Regions from separate parts of the Enterobacter sp. C3_dUdeg genome, predicted to be linked through region 1. Evidence: predicted binding sites of a transcription regulator. Region 1 holds the regulator's gene; each other region holds the start of a gene.

Region 1 (4,140 bases):
AACAATAATTCTCCCATCGTACTGGTTCACGGGCTTTTTGGCAGCCTGGATAACCTGGGCGTGCTGGCGCGCGATCTGGTTACCGACCACGATATTTTACAGGTCGATATGCGCAATCATGGTCTTTCCGGGCGTTCCGACGAGATGACCTACGCGGCGATGGCGCAGGATCTGCTGGATACGCTGGATGCCCACGACCTGCAAAAGGTGACCCTCATCGGGCATTCAATGGGTGGCAAAGCGGTGATGGCCCTGACGGCACTGGCCCCGGACCGTATTAGCGGCCTGGTGGTGATTGACGTCGCGCCCGTGGATTATGACGTCCGCCGTCACGACGAGATTTTTGCCGCCATCAATGCGGTCACAGAAGCGGGTGTCGCTACGCGCCAACAGGCGGCTGCCGTCATGCGTGAGCATCTTGATGAAGAAGGCGTCGTGCAGTTCCTGCTGAAGTCATTTGTTGACGGCCAATGGCGTTTTAACGTGCCGGTGCTCTGGGAGCAATACAATAACATCGTGGGCTGGGAAACCGTCCCCGCCTGGCCACACCCTACTCTCTTTATTCGCGGCGGAAACTCACCTTACGTTACCGACGCGTACCGCGACACGCTGCTGGCCCAATTCCCGCAGGCTCGCGCCCACGTGATTGCCGGTGCCGGGCACTGGGTGCATGCGGAAAAACCGGATGCTGTGCTGCGCGCCATTCGCCGCTATCTTGCTGATACTGCAAATTGATTAAAAAGAAAGCGACTGGAAGGCTGCGGGCTTCCAGTCGTTGGCGTGCCGTTTTTGGTGATGTATGATGGCGCGCTTATCGCCCGGGCATTAGCAGGGCGGCGTGTTTCCCCCGAAGTCTCAGAATCATGGCCAAAGAACAAACGGACCGTACGACACTAGATCTGTTCGCGAATGAGCGTCGCCCGGGACGACCCAAGACGAATCCGCTTTCGCGCGATGAACAGCTGCGTATCAATAAACGCAACCAGCTTAAACGCGATAAAAATCGTGGGCTTAAGCGTGTCGAACTGAAGCTTAACGCCGACGCCGTCGATGCGCTGAACGAGCTGGCTGACGCGCGAAATATCAGCCGCAGCGAGCTCATTGAAGAGATGTTGCTCGTCCAGCTTGAGACGTTACGCAGCCAGGCATAAGTCTGAAAATCCCCTTTATCGCCCTTTTCATGTAGCACAGAGTGCAGTCCTGCGCGATAGCTGTTTCCGCAGGGTTGCCAGTTCTGCTATTATTGCCCTTATCCGTGGCCAAATTGCGCCACCATACTATTAAGTTTCAAGAGGTTATTTTACTCATGGCAATCATCGGCATTTTCTTTGGCAGTGATACCGGCAATACCGAAAATATCGCAAAAAACATTCAAAAACAGCTCGGTAAAGACGTTGCTGATGTGCATGACATCGCCAAGAGCAGCAAAGAAGATCTGGAAGGCTATGACATTCTGCTGCTGGGTATCCCAACCTGGTACTACGGTGAAGCCCAGTGCGACTGGGATGATTTCTTCCCGACGCTGGAAGAAGTGGACTTCAACGGTAAGCTGGTCGCCCTGTTTGGCTGTGGCGATCAGGAAGACTACGCCGAATACTTCTGTGACGCGCTGGGCACCATCCGCGATATCATTGAGCCGAACGGCGCGGTTATCGTAGGCCACTGGCCGACCGCCGGTTACCACTTCGAAGCGTCTAAAGGCCTGGCCGATGACGATCATTTCGTAGGCCTGGCCATCGACGAAGACCGTCAGCCAGAACTGACCGCAGAGCGCGTTGAGAAGTGGGTGAAGCAGATCCGTGAAGAACTGCACCTGGATGATATTCTGAACGCCTGATTTTATCGCGGCGCAACTGCGGTTGCGCCCATGCTCCAGGTCAAACCGATTAAATTAATCGCTACAATCTTTTAACTTTTTCGCCCAGACCTGTACAATGTCTCCCTGATAAAACGTGGTTTTCCATTGAGCAAGTTTGTTGGTGATACCACGTTTTTATAAGCATATTTTGCCTGAGACTTGCAGTTTTCATTTAGCCATGGCAGTTCTATAATGAGACGCATTATCCCGGGTGCATTTTCTGTCACTTCCTACAGAAGTGAATCGTTTAGCAACAGGACAGATTCCGCATGACTGACAACAATACCGCATTAAAGAAGGCTGGCCTGAAAGTTACGCTTCCTCGGTTAAAAATCCTTGAAGTGCTTCAGGGTCCAGACAATCACCATGTCAGTGCGGAAGACCTTTATAAACGTCTTATCGACATGGGTGAAGAGATTGGGCTGGCTACCGTCTATCGCGTGCTGAACCAGTTTGATGACGCAGGCATTGTTACCCGTCATAATTTCGAAGGCGGTAAATCTGTTTTCGAACTGACCCAGCAGCAGCACCACGATCACCTGATCTGCCTCGATTGTGGCAAGGTCATTGAATTCAGCGATGATTCCATCGAAGCGCGCCAGCGTGAAATCGCGGCGCGTCATGGCATCCGCCTGACGAACCACAGCCTGTACCTTTACGGTCACTGCGCTGAGGGCGATTGCCGCGAAGACGATCACGCGCACGACGCGAAATAATAAGATTCATACTCTGAGCCAGCCGCAAGGTTGGCTTTTTTTTTGCCTGGAAAAAGCCCGGTGGCACTGTGCTTACCGGGCCTACGGGCTATGACACCTTTGTAGGCCCGGTAAGCGCAGCGCCACCGGGCGTAAAGCACTTATTTATTGTTATTGCGTATCTCGTTCCAGATCTTATCGCAACGCTTCGCCACTTCCTGATCGTTACCGGTTTTACGCGCCTGGATGCAGGCCTGATAATCCATCACGCGGACGTTTTCCTGCGTCGCGAACTGCTCATGCGCTTTCTCTTTCTTCAGCACGTTCAGCACGCTCTGACAGGCTTGAATTTTCTCCGGCGATCCTTCCGCAGTATTTATGCAGGCGCTATACGCCTCCTTCAGACGGGAGTCCTCTTTCGGCGCCTGATTCTGAGCACACGCCACCAGCCCTGATGCCAGCAACGCGACGATTACAATTTTTTTCATCATGTGCAGTCTCCATGCCGGCGGGACTCAGCCCGCCGGTGCGTTCATCAGAAGATGGTGAATGGGGCAATAACCATGAATTTCACGTCACGCTCATCCTGGAAGATGTTGCCGTAACCGCCCGCATAGCTCGGGATATCGGAGTGGTTGTCATACTGGGTGAAGTGCAGTTTGAACATCGTGCCTTTCGCACGGCCATCCTGCAGGGTGTAGATAGCATCTAAGCTGTAGGAAGACTCTTTCAGGCGATAGTTGGGATCGTAGTATGCGTCCGGCGTGGCCATATCGGCAGGTTTTGCGTCCCAGGCGTAAGCGTAAGAAGCGCCCACCGCCCAGCCAGGCAGGTTCCAGTTTTTCAGGTCATACATTGCGCCGAAGAAGACCGCTTTCTCGCCGTCGGCGTTGAAGTCTGAGCGGTTATCCCACCAGATATCAAGACGACCGTTGGAGGAGGCGTAGGTCGGGGTCATACGCTGCAGGAAGTAGCCCTGCAGCCCTTCCGCCTTCACCCATGTGCCTTCCAGACGCAAATCAACCTGACCGACCTTGTAGCCGAAGGTTAACGCCTGCAGCCACGCGGTGCCGTCATAAATGTCGTTGACGCCACCGTTGCTGACTTTGTCGCGCGTACCGTAGAACTGGTAGCTGGTGCTCAGCGGGCTACCCGCGACATCGAATTTATAGCTGGCCTTAGCAAAGTACTGATCGACATAGCCCTGTGCCTGACCAAATGCCGCTTCTAGCACCAGATCGTTTTTGAAGTCGTACTTCGCGCCCAGCGAGTGCAGGTAATCGACTTTGGTTTTTTTATCGTTCTGGTAGAACTTGTCCATTTCGATGTGCCACGGTGCTTTGTACTCGTTGGTCCACATATAGGAGAAGCTCAACGCACCCGCATCACCGTAGTCAAAGTTCGCCCCGGCTTCGGCACCCTGATAGGTACCCGGCATAAAGCTCCAGTGCGGTGCTAACAGAGTCTGGCCAGTTGGCTGAATATAACCACCGCGCGCCCAAACCGGACCGTATTTAAATTTTGCAGCGGCTTTGTAAAGGCTGATACCGCTCTTATCCCCGGACCAGTCTTCTTTATAGGCTTTGT
Region 2 (4,140 bases), on a different contig from region 1:
CCGCAGCGGTGAGAGCAAAGAGCTGGAGCGTATTGAAACGGAAGCGCACCGCCTGGACAGCATGATCAACGACCTGCTGGTGATGTCGCGCAATCAGCAGAAAAACGCGCTGGTTAGCGAAACGGTGAAAGCGAATCACCTCTGGCACGAGGTGCTGGACAACGCGGCGTTCGAAGCGGAACAGATGGGTAAATCCTTTACCGTCAACTTCCCGCCGGGCCCGTGGCCGCTGTACGGTAACCCCAACACGCTGGAAAGCGCACTGGAGAACATCGTGCGTAACGCTCTTCGCTACTCGCATACGAAGATTGAGGTGGCGTTCTCGGTGGATAAAGACGGGATCACCGTCATTGTCGATGATGACGGCCCAGGCGTGAGCCCGGAAGACCGCGAGCAGATTTTCCGTCCGTTCTATCGTACCGATGAGGCGCGCGACCGGGAATCGGGCGGCACGGGACTGGGTCTGGCGATTGTTGAAACCGCCATGCAGCAGCACCGCGGCTGGGTGAAAGCCGACGATAGCCCGCTGGGTGGACTACGTTTAACGCTGTGGCTACCGTTGTATAAGCGTTCGTAGCTGTTAGTGCCGGGTGGCGGCTTCGCCTTACCCGGCCTACTTTCTGCGGAGGACTATTCCCCCCACAATCTCCGCGAATTATCCTCGATCTTGCTGCTTAAACGCCGCTTCTGCATCGTTCTTGTCCAGCTGATGGATAACCCCGCGGCCGACAGCAGGCGGTGATACTGTTCGTCGTCAAACGGCATATGCCAGGCAATGGCGCAGGCGTCATAAACAGACACATCGCTCAGGCGCGACGCCAGCTCAAGCGGCGCGTCCGCTGAAACCTGCCCAGCCAGCACCACGCGATACAGCCAGCCGGTTTTACCCGCTTTTTGCAGCTGGGCCGACATATCCTGAATACCGAAGTGGTAGTTGAGCTTGAAGCACGGCGAGCGTGGCTGCGTCACCTGAATCAGGGCATCGCCCCAGCGGTAGATATCACCGATAAACACGTTCTTTTCGGTGAGCCCTTCGGTGGAGAGATTCTCGCCAAACGCGGGGGCGACGAAGAGGTCCGCCTGCTCGGGAAACTCGGTTTTCCAGTGCTGATAGTGTTCGCGCGGGTAGTGGCACAGCGCGCGATCGGGCCCGCCGTGGATTTTCTTTTCGGCCTGCTCGTCACCCGCAAGCCCGAGGTCGGTTAACGTCAACTCACCGTCGACCTGAATTTTGGCGATGGCACTCGGGCGGCTGCCGTCGTACTCCCTTACCTTGCCTGTAAACACGTTCACCGGGTAATGCATTGCTGCTCCTTTATATGCCCTAAATAATTCGAGTTGCAGGAAGGCGGCAAGAGAGTGAATCCCCAGGAGCTTACTCAAGTAAGTGACTGGGGTGAGCGAACGCAGCCAACGCACCTGCAACTTGAAGTATGACGGGTATACAGATACAAAAAAAGCGAGTCATAAGACTCGCTTCTCACAGGCGTCAATGCAACCTTATTTTTTAGCGGCGAAACGCGCTGCTGCTTCGTCCCAGTTCACCACGTCCCAGAAGGCTTTGATGTAGTCCGGACGACGGTTCTGGAATTTCAGGTAGTAAGCGTGTTCCCACACGTCCAGACCCAGGATTGGGAAGCCGGATGCGCCAGAAATCGCTTCACCCATCAGCGGGGAGTCCTGGTTAGCAGTAGAAACCACCGCCAGCTTGTCGCCTTTCAGAACCAGCCACGCCCAGCCAGAGCCGAAACGGGTTGCAGCGGCTTTTTCGAATTCCGCTTTGAAGTTGTCAACGGAACCGAAGTCGCGCTCGATAGCCGCTTTCAGGTCGCCCTGCAGGGTGGTACCGGTTTTCAGGCCTTTCCAGAACAGGCTGTGGTTAGCGTGGCCGCCAGCGTTGTTACGCAGAACGGTTTTCTTGTCCGCTGGCAGCTGGTCCAGCTTGGTGATCAGCTCTTCAGCAGACAGGTTAGCGAACTCTGGCAGGCTTTCCAGCGCGGCGTTCGCGTTGTTCACATAGGTCTGGTGGTGTTTAGTGTGATGGATTTCCATCGTCTGCTTGTCGAAATGCGGTTCCAGTGCGTCGTAGGCATACGGCAGGGATGGCAGTGTATAACTCATAATCCTCTCCATTATTGTCGGGCGGCACAGCTGTTAATGCCGCGTAAGCAGTTGGTTCATTATAGTTAATTAAATGATATTGAAAATGATTATCAATGCCGTAGTTTTTATAAGGTTATTCGTTTTTCGATTAATCGCGAAATTGTGAGTCTGCTCACGCGGTTAACGTGCTGATTGCCATCCAGAACACATCTGCGGCAACCTTCTGAAGGTCTCCAAACCGCCTAATTTTTACACTCCTCAAGTCGGTGGGAAGCCACTGACGATAAAAACGATGAGGGTGTAAAAATGAATCATGCGATTACGATGGGTATCTTCTGGCATTTGATAGGCGCTGCCAGTGCAGCCTGTTTCTATGCTCCGTTTAAAAAAGTGAGAGGCTGGTCATGGGAAACCATGTGGTCCGTTGGCGGTATCGTGTCCTGGCTGATTTTGCCCTGGACCATTAGCGCCATGCTGCTGCCCGATTTCTGGGGCTACTTCTCCTCCTTCAGCGCCGCCACCCTGCTGCCAGTGTTCCTGTTCGGCGCGATGTGGGGCGTCGGCAACATCAACTATGGCCTCACCATGCGTTATCTCGGCATGTCGATGGGGATTGGTATCGCGATTGGCATCACGCTGATCGTCGGTACCCTGATGACGCCAATTCTCAACGGCAACTTCGACGTGCTTATTAATACTCAGGGTGGGCGGATGACGCTCCTGGGCGTGCTGGTGGCGGTCATTGGCGTAGGAATTGTGACGCGTGCGGGGCAGTTGAAAGAGCGCAAGATGGGCATTAAAGCTGAAGATTTTAACCTGAAGAAAGGTCTGCTGCTGGCGGTGATGTGCGGCATTTTCTCGGCCGGCATGTCGTTCGCGATGAACGCCGCCAAACCGATGCACGAAGCGGCGGCCGCGCTGGGCGTCGACCCGCTGTACGTTGCGCTACCAAGCTATGTCGTGATTATGGGTGGCGGCGCGATGGTTAACCTGGGCTTCTGCTTCATTCGTCTGACAAAAGTAAAAAACCTGTCGGTAAAAACCGATTTCTCGCTGGCAACATCGCTCATCATCACCAACGTGCTGCTCTCCGCTCTGGGCGGCCTGATGTGGTATTTGCAGTTCTTCTTCTACGCCTGGGGCCACGCCAGTATTCCGGCGCAATACGACTATATAAGCTGGATGCTGCACATGAGTTTCTACGTACTTTGCGGCGGGCTGGTTGGGCTGGTGCTGAAAGAGTGGACGAACGCCGGACGCCGTCCGGTTGGCGTACTGAGCCTCGGCTGCGTGGTGATTATTATCGCTGCCAATATCGTCGGCCTCGGCATGGCAAACTGATTACGCCCCCTTTCGACTGCGATGACGCCACTGTACCGGCGTCATCCCCACCTCGCGGTTAAACACCACCGAAAAGTAGTTACTGTCCTCAAAGCCGCAGCGCATCGCCACATCACTGACCATCCACTCCGTATGCTGGAGGAGATATTGTGCATGGCAGATGCGCAGCTGGCGCAGGTAGTGGTTCACCGTCATCCCGGTCAGGGTGCGGAAATGCTGGCGCAACGCGCGCTCGCTGCACTGTTCCTGCTCGCAGAATTTATCCAGTACAAAGTTTTTATTCAGGCTGCCCGCAAGCCGGGTGATGAGCTTATCCAGCAGCGCTTCCTGCGTTGTGGCGGAGGGGTTATCAGTGGCGTAACGATGGCGCTTCAACGTCATCACCAGCTGGGCGAAAAGCAACTCCGCCAGCTGGTTAGCAACGGGGTCGTTCTTCTGGCTCTCCTGCTCCAGTTGAGAAATAACCTGCCGTACCTGAGCCATGCCGCTACTGCTTAAGCGCCAGTGCGGAGAACCCTTAGCATCAAGAAAGCCCGGAATGCTCGCGGCCCAGTCCACGTTAAGCTTGAGCCTGTCCGGACAGTAAATAACGTTTTGCAGCACCAGGTCGTTAACCGAGGCGTAGGAGTGTTTATCATCCGCGCGAATGTAGAACAGGTCTCCGCGCGTGATGCGGTAGGGGCGGTCGTTGAGGAT
Region 3 (4,140 bases), on a different contig from region 1:
CTTCGATCACCACGAACCGATCTCTACCGCCCCTTCACACCGCGCGCTGGCAATGTTCCGCGGCCGCAACGAAGGCGTGCTCCAGCTCTCCCTGAACGCCGACCCGCAGTTCGACGAGCCGCCGAAAGAGAGCCACTGCGAGCAGATCATTATCGACCATCTCGGCCTGCGCCTGAACAACGCCCCGGCGGACAGCTGGCGCAAAGGCGTGGTGAGCTGGACCTGGCGCATCAAGGTGCTGATGCACCTCGAAACCGAGCTGATGGGCACCGTGCGCGAGCGCGCCGAAGACGAAGCGATTAACGTCTTCGCCCGTAACCTGCACGACCTGCTGATGGCCGCCCCTGCCGGCCTGCGCGCGACCATGGGTCTCGATCCGGGCCTGCGTACCGGCGTGAAGGTCGCTGTGGTTGACGGCACCGGCAAGCTGGTGGCGACCGATACCATCTATCCGCACACCGGCCAGGCAGCGAAAGCGGCCGTCGTGGTAGCGGCGCTGTGCGAAAAATACAACGTGGAGCTGGTTGCTATCGGCAACGGTACGGCCTCACGCGAAACCGAGCGTTTCTACCTCGACGTGCAGAAGCAGTTCCCGAAAGTGACGGCGCAGAAAGTGATCGTCAGCGAAGCGGGAGCATCCGTCTATTCCGCGTCCGAGCTGGCGGCCCAGGAGTTCCCGGACCTGGACGTTTCCCTGCGCGGTGCGGTCTCTATCGCACGCCGCCTGCAGGATCCGCTGGCGGAGCTGGTGAAGATCGACCCGAAATCCATCGGCGTGGGCCAGTATCAGCACGACGTGAGCCAGACTCAGCTGGCGCGCAAGCTGGATGCGGTGGTGGAAGACTGCGTAAACGCCGTCGGCGTTGACCTGAACACCGCTTCCGTTCCCCTGCTGACCCGCGTGGCGGGCTTAACCTGCATGATGGCGCAGAACATCGTCGCCTGGCGTGATGAGAACGGCCAGTTCCAGAACCGTCAGCAGCTGCTGAAGGTGAGCCGTCTGGGGCCAAAAGCTTTTGAGCAGTGTGCGGGCTTCCTGCGCATCAACCATGGCGATAACCCGCTGGATGCCTCCACCGTGCACCCGGAGGCGTACCCGGTTGTGGAGCGCATTCTGGCCGCCACCCAGCAGGCGCTGAAAGATCTTATGGGTGACAGCAGCGCCCTGCGCAACCTGAAAGCCGTTGATTTCACCGACGACAAATTTGGTGTTCCCACCGTTACCGACATCATCAAAGAGCTGGAAAAGCCGGGCCGCGATCCGCGCCCTGAGTTCAAAACGGCGACCTTTGCTGACGGCGTGGAAACCATGAACGACCTGCTGCCCGGCATGGTGCTGGAAGGCGCGGTGACCAACGTCACCAACTTTGGCGCGTTTGTGGATATCGGCGTGCATCAGGACGGTCTGGTGCATATCTCTTCCCTTGCCGACAAGTTCGTTGAAGACCCGCACACCGTGGTCAAAGCGGGCGACATCGTGAAGGTGAAAGTGCTGGAAGTCGATCTGCAGCGCAAGCGTATCGCGCTGACCATGCGTCTGGACGAGCAGCCGGGCGACACCAGCGCGCGCCGCGGCGGCAATGGCGGTGGCCGCGAGCAGCAGCGCCCGGCCGCAAAAGCGGCAAAACCGCGCGGACGTGATGCTCAGCCTGCAGGCAACAGCGCGATGATGGATGCGCTGGCGGCAGCGATGGGTAAGAAACGCTAAGGTTACAATGCCCCTCACCCTAACCCTCTCCTCAAAGGGGAGAGGGGATCGCACGGTGCGGTCTTTCCCCCTCGTCCTCATGGGTGGGGGAATAAAATCATATCGAAATATATGAAACCGATTGCATAGCCATATTTAAACCACGAATTATCACCCCGTTAACAAATACTCCCCTTTTCGTTTTCCTGGCAATTCAGCAAATATTGAGCCAGGTCAAACAGGCCGTAAATTAATACCGTAAACAACATTCCGTCACAGTTTTAATATTGCTGATAAAAACTATTCTCATTATCATCCCATAGTAGATAATTTAACCTTTCGTGGAATCAGGCGTTATGCAATTCACTCCAGACAGTGCATGGAAGATTACCGGTTTTACCCGCGAAATTAGCCCGGCCTATCGGCAAAAGCTGCTGTCGCTGGGCATGCTGCCCGGCTCGTCATTCCAGGTCGTGCGCGTGGCGCCGCTGGGCGATCCGGTTCATATCGAAACCCGCCGCGTGAATCTGGTGCTGCGTAAGAAAGACCTCGCGTTAATAGAAGTCGAAGCCTTATCCCGATAACAAGCCAGCGGTTTCAGTGAGTCTAAAAAAATGAAAAAGTTAACTATTGGCTTAATTGGCAATCCTAATTCCGGCAAGACGACGCTTTTTAACCAGCTAACCGGAGCCCGCCAGCGCGTGGGCAACTGGGCGGGCGTGACGGTTGAGCGTAAAGAGGGCCAGTTCACGACAACGGACAACCAGGTGACGCTGGTTGACCTTCCCGGCACCTACTCCTTAACCACCATTTCGTCGCAAACCTCGCTCGATGAGCAGATTGCCTGCCACTATATTCTTGGCGGCGACGCGGACCTGCTGATCAACGTGGTCGACGCTTCCAATCTCGAACGTAACCTTTATCTGACGCTGCAGCTGCTGGAGCTGGGCATCCCCTGCATCGTGGCGCTCAACATGCTCGACATTGCGGAGAAACAAAAGCTTCGTATCGACGTCGATGCCCTCTCCGCGCGCCTGGGTTGCCCGGTCGTTCCGCTGGTCTCGACGCGCGCTCGCGGTATTGATGCGCTGAAGCTGGCCATTGACCGTCACCAGGGAAATCATGACATTGAGCTGGTGCATTACGCGCAGCCTCTCCTGCGCGAAGCCAATGTGCTGGCGCAGGAGATGGACAAAAGCATGCCTGCGAAACAGCGCCTGTGGCTCGGCCTGCAGATGCTGGAAGGGGATATCTACAGCCGCGCTTACGCCGGGCATGCGGCTGATAAGCTGGACGCGACGGTGGCCCGTCTTAGCGACGAGCTGGACGACCCGGCGCTGCACATCGCCGATGCGCGTTACCAGGCCATCGCCTCGATTTGCGACGTTGTCAGTAACGCGCTGACGGCAGAGCCCAGCCGCTTTACGGCAGCGGTGGATAAGGTCGTGCTTAACCGCTTCCTCGGTTTGCCCATCTTCCTGCTGGTGATGTACGTGATGTTCCTGCTCGCCATTAACATCGGCGGCGCACTCCAGCCTATTTTCGACGCCGGTTCCGTCGCGGTCTTCGTCCACGGAATTCAGTGGGTGGGTTACACTCTGCACTTCCCGGAATGGTTAACCATCTTCCTTGCACAGGGGATCGGCGGCGGTATCAACACCGTTCTGCCTCTGGTGCCGCAGATCGGCATGATGTATCTGTTCCTCTCGTTCCTGGAAGATTCCGGCTACATGGCGCGCGCCGCGTTCGTGATGGATCGTCTGATGCAGGCGCTGGGTCTGCCGGGTAAATCCTTCGTCCCGCTGATTGTCGGCTTCGGCTGTAACGTACCGTCGGTGATGGGCGCACGCACCCTGGATGCGCCACGTGAACGTCTGATGACCATCATGATGGCGCCGTTTATGTCCTGCGGTGCCCGTCTGGCCATCTTTGCGGTCTTTGCCGCAGCCTTCTTTGGTCAGCAGGGCGCGCTGGCGGTCTTCTCGCTGTATGTGCTGGGCATCGTGATGGCTATTCTTACCGGTTTAATGCTGAAGCACACCATCATGCGCGGTGAAGCGTCGCCGTTTGTGATGGAGCTGCCGGTGTATCACGTGCCGCATCTGAAAAGCCTGGCGATCCAGACCTGGCAGCGCCTGAAGGGCTTTGTGCTGCGCGCCGGTAAGGTGATTGTCATCGTCAGCATTTTCCTGAGCGCGCTGAACAGCTTCACCCTCAGCGGGCAGGCGGCAGATAACATCAACGACTCTGCCCTCGCCTCCGTCAGCCGCGTCATCACGCCGGTCTTCAAACCGATTGGCGTGCATGAGGATAACTGGCAGGCAACCGTCGGGCTATTCACCGGCGCGATGGCGAAAGAGGTGGTTGTCGGCACCCTGAACACGCTTTACACCGCCGAGAACATTCAGGAACAGGAATTTAATCCGGCAGAGTTTCATCTCGGTCATGAACTG

The links. The regulator Fur, encoded in region 1, represses iron uptake genes when iron is present. The targets are predictions, from matches to a motif close to ATAATAATGAGAACNACTATCAA.
Region 2: the regulator Fur is predicted to act here: its motif matches at 2,195-2,217, upstream of sodA (superoxide dismutase [Mn]).
Region 3: the regulator Fur is predicted to act here: its motif matches at 1,981-2,003, upstream of feoA (ferrous iron transporter A).

The regions. Positions count from the first base shown of each region.
Region 1 covers NZ_BAAKFX010000002.1:42,788-46,927, forward strand. The annotation lists gene ybfF (esterase) at 1-735, shown strand, start outside; gene ybfE (LexA regulated protein) at 864-1,151, shown strand; gene fldA (flavodoxin FldA) at 1,307-1,837, shown strand; gene fur (ferric iron uptake transcriptional regulator) at 2,128-2,574, shown strand; gene chiQ (ChiQ/YbfN family lipoprotein) at 2,715-3,041, opposite strand; gene chiP (chitoporin ChiP) at 3,089-4,140, opposite strand, start outside.
Region 2 covers NZ_BAAKFX010000014.1:47,195-51,334, reverse strand. The annotation lists gene cpxA (envelope stress sensor histidine kinase CpxA) at 1-577, shown strand, start outside; gene yiiM (6-hydroxyaminopurine reductase) at 631-1,305, opposite strand; gene sodA (superoxide dismutase [Mn]) at 1,501-2,121, opposite strand; gene rhaT (L-rhamnose/proton symporter RhaT) at 2,410-3,444, shown strand; gene rhaR (HTH-type transcriptional activator RhaR) at 3,445-4,140, opposite strand, start outside.
Region 3 covers NZ_BAAKFX010000005.1:79,719-83,858, forward strand. The annotation lists gene AC27FC_RS14205 (Tex family protein) at 1-1,708, shown strand, start outside; gene feoA (ferrous iron transporter A) at 2,044-2,271, shown strand; gene feoB (Fe(2+) transporter permease subunit FeoB) at 2,302-4,140, shown strand, end outside.